Regions from separate parts of the Streptomyces sp. NPDC041124 genome, predicted to be linked through region 2. Evidence: riboswitches for the same ligand, from Rfam matches in the RefSeq annotation. Region 2 holds a riboswitch; the other holds the start of a gene.

Region 1 (2,379 bases), on a different contig from region 2:
CGCGCAGCAGCCGCTCGCTCGCCGCACGGTGACGCCGGAAGGCGTACCGGGAGACGCCGCGCCCGCGCTCGCGCTGGCCGGCCAGGGCCTGCTGCGGGGTGACGTCGAGCAGCAGCAGGTGCAGGCCCGCCCCGCGGCGGCGGGCCTCGCGGGCCAGCCAGCGCCGCACCCATGCCTGTGTGCCGCAGTCGTGGACCACGACCGCCTCTCCGGCGCGCAGCGCGCGGCGCAGGCCGGCGTAGTGGGCGAGACGGACCAGGGGGCGGTAGACGGCGTAGGGCAGTAAGCCGGACAGGCGGCGGTCGAAGCGGTCGCGGGTGTCCTGGGAGTCGATGCGGGTGCCGCGCACCGTACGGCGCATCAGCGTGGACTTGCCGCTGCCGGGCAGTCCGGTGACGACGACGAGGTCGCGGGGCCCGAAGAGCAGTGCGCGCGGGCTGCGGCCGTCCCGCCCGCGCAGATCGCGGACGACGGGCGCGGGCAGCGCGCCGCGGGCCCCGCGGACCCGGTCGGCCGACTGCGGGGGCAGCGCGACGCCCGAGGTGGTGGCGCACGCCGTGGTCCTGTTCACCGTGTTGGTCCTCCCCTGGGACCGGCTGTGAGTCCGGGTCCCCGCTGAGTGTAAAGAGAAGGTAATGCCCGGGTCTCCCGTTTCCGTGCCTTTCCTGAAACAGGCCTGTCACAGCTCCCCGTGATGGTGCCCGTACACCCTGTGCATCCCAGGAAAGGGTCCCCCTGCCGCGCCCCCGCGATGCGTGCAATGATGGGCGCGCCAACTGCATACCGGCCGTTTGAATCCGCGCGGGAGAGTCCCCGGCACCATTGCCGCCGGGGCGCCGAAGGAGCAAGTCCCTCCCTTGAATCTCTCAGGCCCCGTTACCGCGCGGGCGAGGCACATCTGAAAAGCGGGCCGCCGCAGCCGTGCTCCGGCGGCCCCACCCAAGGTGCAAACCGTGGTCTCCCCTGTGCGGGCGTTCACGGCGAACCTCTCAGGTTCCGATGACAGATGGGGAGGAATCGCCCTCGCCTTCCCCCATCGCCTCTGGGAGACCGACCGATGAGCAGTACCGAACCCCGCCGGACCGCGCTCGATGCCCTGCATCGGTCGCTCGGCGCGACGATGACCGACTTCGCCGGCTGGGACATGCCGCTGCGCTACGGCTCCGAACGCGACGAGCACAACGCCGTGCGCACCCGGGCCGGCCTCTTCGACCTCTCGCACATGGGCGAGATCGCGGTCACCGGCCCGGCGGCCGCCGCCCTCCTCGACCACGCCCTGGTCGGCAACATCGGCGGCGTCAAGCCCGGCCGGGCCCGTTACACGATGATCTGCCGCGAGGACGGCGGCATCCTGGACGACCTGATCGTCTACCGGCTGGGCGACGCAGGCGCCCCCGAGTACCTGGTGGTCGCCAACGCCTCCAACGCGCAGGTGGTCCTGGACGCGCTGCGGGAGCGTGCGGCCGGCTTCGACGCCGAGGTCCGCGACGACCGGGACGCCTACGCGCTGCTCGCCGTGCAGGGCCCCGCGTCGCAGGGCATCCTCGCCTCGCTCACCGACGCCGACCTGGAGGGCCTGAAGTACTACGCCGGTCTGCCCGGCACGGTTGCCGGCGTCCCCGCGCTGATCGCCCGCACCGGCTACACCGGCGAGGACGGCTTCGAGCTGTTCGTGAAGCCGGAGCACGCGGTGGAGCTGTGGCAGGCGCTGACCAAGGCCGGCGAGGGCGCGGGCTTGGTCCCGTGCGGGCTGTCCTGCCGGGACACGCTGCGCCTGGAGGCGGGCATGCCGCTGTACGGGAACGAGCTGAGCACCTCCCTCACGCCCTTCGACGCCGGGTTCGGCCGGGTCGTGAAGTTCGAGAAGGAGGGCGACTTCGTGGGCCGCGCGGCACTGGCCGAGGCCGCCGAGCGGGCCGCCGCGCAGCCGCCCCGCGTGCTGGTCGGCCTGGTCGCCGAGGGCCGCCGCGTCCCGCGCGCCGGGTACGCGGTCGTGGCCGGCGGCGAGGTGATCGGCGAGGTCACCTCCGGTGCCCCCTCCCCCACCCTGGGCAAGCCGATCGCCATGGCCTACGTGGACCCGGCGTACGCGGCGCCCGGCACCGAGGGTGTCGGTGTGGACATCCGCGGCAGCCACGAGCCGTACGAGGTCGTGGCGCTGCCGTTCTACAAGCGGCAGAAGTGACACCGTCGTAGACGGCTTCCCGCGCACAGGTGAGCATGTCGTGCCTGCTCACGTGCGCCGTACGCAGTCCCCTCAGTCATCCGTCATCCCCCGTACAGGAGAATTCAGGCCATGAGCAACCCCACGCAGCTGCGTTACAGCAAGGAGCACGAGTGGCTGACGGCCGCCGAGGACGGCGTGTCGACGGTCGGCAT
Region 2 (2,379 bases):
CTGGACCGCCGGCCACGACGTACGGCACGCCGGACACGGACACGGCTGGGTGCAGGGCAGCGGCCTCGGCCGGGTCACCGTGCGCTTCGAGACCCCCGACTCCCCGCCGGGCCGAGTGAGGACCTTCCGCACCGACGACCCGGCCCTGCAGCCGGCGGATCCGCTGCCGCTGGTGTCGCGCGGACCCGGGAAGGACGAGGGGGCGGAGAACGGGGGAGGAGCGGAGGGTTCGTGAGCGCGGCGGGTCAGACCTGCTTGTCCCGGCCCGCGAGTTCGCCGAAGTCGCGGTCCCCGGGAGGAGGCGGCGCGGCGATGTCCAGACCGTAGTGGTGGTAGAGCTGGAGTTCCTGCTCGGGGGAGAGGTGACGGCCCACGCCGAAGTCGGGTGCGTCCTTGATCAGGCTCCGTTCGAACGGGACGTGGAGCGCCCCGTCGATCAGTTCGCTCGGCTCCAGGGGGACGAAGGCGTCCCTGCTGAACAGGCCGGTGCGTATGGCCGCCCACTCCGGCACGCCGGTGGCGTCGTCGAGGTACACCTCGTCGATGGTGCCTATGCGGGTGCCGTCGCGGTCGAACGCCTTGCGGCCGATCAGGTGGCGCGGATCGATGTCGGTCTGCACGGGCCCTCCACTGGTCGCACACTCATCCGTAAGCACTACAAAACGGCACAATCGGCGGGGCGGCCACTCGAAGACCCGGTCGTGTGCTCGCTGGTACGCTGGCAATCGGCTGCTGACCCCGTGCGGGAGAGTCCTCCGGACACCACCGGAGGCGCCGAAGGAGCAAATCCTCCCCGGAATCTCTCAGGCACACGTACCGCACGGACGAGGTCACTCTGGAAAGCAGAGCGGGTGTCGACGGCTTCCGCTCTCACCGACGGTGAAAGCCGGACCGCCCCGGGCGTTCCGGTGAAGCTCTCAGGTTGAGATGACAGAGGGGGAGGCCGTCCGGGCACCTGCGCCGTGGTGCCCCTCGAAGGTCGTCGGACCAGGAGGCCTCCTCAATGACCGCCCCTCGCACTCCGCTCTCCGCACTCGAACGGGGAATACCCTTCGAGCAGCGCCACATCGGCCCCGACCACGAGGCCCGGGCCAAGATGCTCGCCCAGGTCGGCTACGGCTCGCTCGACGAGCTGACCGCCGCCGCCGTGCCGGATGTGATCAAGAACGCCGAGGCGCTTGACCTGCCGGGCGCGCGGAGCGAGGCCGAGGTGCTGGCCGAACTGCGGACCCTGGCCGACCGCAACGAGGTGCTGGGCTCCATGATCGGGCTCGGCTACTACGGCACCTTCACCCCGCCCGTCATCCTGCGCAACGTGATGGAGAACCCCGCCTGGTACACGGCCTACACGCCGTACCAGCCGGAGATCTCCCAGGGCCGGCTCGAGGCGCTGCTGAACTTCCAGACCGTGGTCGCCGAGCTCACCGGGCTGCCGACCTCCGGCGCCTCCCTGCTGGACGAGGGGACCGCCGCCGCCGAGGCGATGGCTCTGTCGCGCCGCATGGGCAAGAACAAGAAGGGCCTGTTCCTGGTCGACGCGGACGCCCTTCCGCAGACCATCGCCGTGATCGAGACCCGTGCCGAGCCGACCGGCGTCGAGGTCGTCGTCGCCGACCTGAGCGACGGCATCCCCGCCGAACTCGCCGAGCGCGACATCAACGGCGTGCTGATCCAGTACCCGGGCGCCTCCGGTGCCGTACGCGACATCAAGCCGGTCATCGACCAGGCGCACGGCCTCGGCGCGCTCGTCACCGTCGCCGCCGACCTGCTCGCCCTGACCCTGCTGAAGTCGCCGGGCGAGCTGGGCGCGGACATCGCCGTCGGCACCACGCAGCGCTTCGGTGTGCCGATGGGCTTCGGCGGACCGCACGCCGGTTACATGGCCGTGCAGGAGAAGATGGCGCGCAGCCTGCCCGGGCGGCTCGTCGGCGTCTCCGTCGACGCTGACGGGCACAAGGCCTACCGCCTCGCCCTGCAGACCCGCGAGCAGCACATCCGCCGTGAGAAGGCCACCAGCAACATCTGCACCGCCCAGGTGCTGCTCGCTGTCATGGCCGGAATGTACGCCGTCTACCACGGGCCCGAGGGCCTGCGGGTCATCGCCCGGCGCACCCACCGGTACGCCACCGTCCTCGCCGAGGGGCTGCGGGCCGGCGGTGCCGAGATCGTGCACGGCTCCTACTTCGACACGCTGACGGTGCGCGTCCCCGGACGGGCCGCCGAGATCGTCGCCGCCGCCCGCGGCAACGGAGTCAACCTGCGCGGCGTCGACGCCGACCACGTCTCCCTCGCCTGCGACGAGACCACCACCCGGGCGCACCTCGCCGCCGTGTGGAGCGCCTTCGGTGTCGAGGGCGACATCGAGGCCCTGGACGCGTC

What was found. Region 2 has a riboswitch for glycine ahead of gcvP (aminomethyl-transferring glycine dehydrogenase). Riboswitches for the same ligand answer to the same signal wherever they lie in the genome.
Region 1: it holds a riboswitch for glycine, as region 2 does, so the genes downstream of both, gcvT (glycine cleavage system aminomethyltransferase GcvT) here and gcvP (aminomethyl-transferring glycine dehydrogenase) in region 2, are expected to answer to the same signal.

What each region holds. Positions count from the first base shown of each region.
Region 1 is NZ_JBVIYR010000009.1:81,511-83,889, reverse strand. Features, by position in the region: gene ACZ6A9_RS24030 (AAA family ATPase) at 1-571, opposite strand, end outside; glycine riboswitch at 793-892, shown strand; glycine riboswitch at 893-1,016, shown strand; gene gcvT (glycine cleavage system aminomethyltransferase GcvT) at 1,058-2,185, shown strand; gene gcvH (glycine cleavage system protein GcvH) at 2,297-2,379, shown strand, end outside.
Region 2 is NZ_JBVIYR010000006.1:10,094-12,472, forward strand. Features, by position in the region: gene ACZ6A9_RS17345 (DNA polymerase IV) at 1-235, shown strand, start outside; gene ACZ6A9_RS17350 (PRC-barrel domain-containing protein) at 246-620, opposite strand; glycine riboswitch at 734-829, shown strand; gene gcvP (aminomethyl-transferring glycine dehydrogenase) at 1,004-2,379, shown strand, end outside.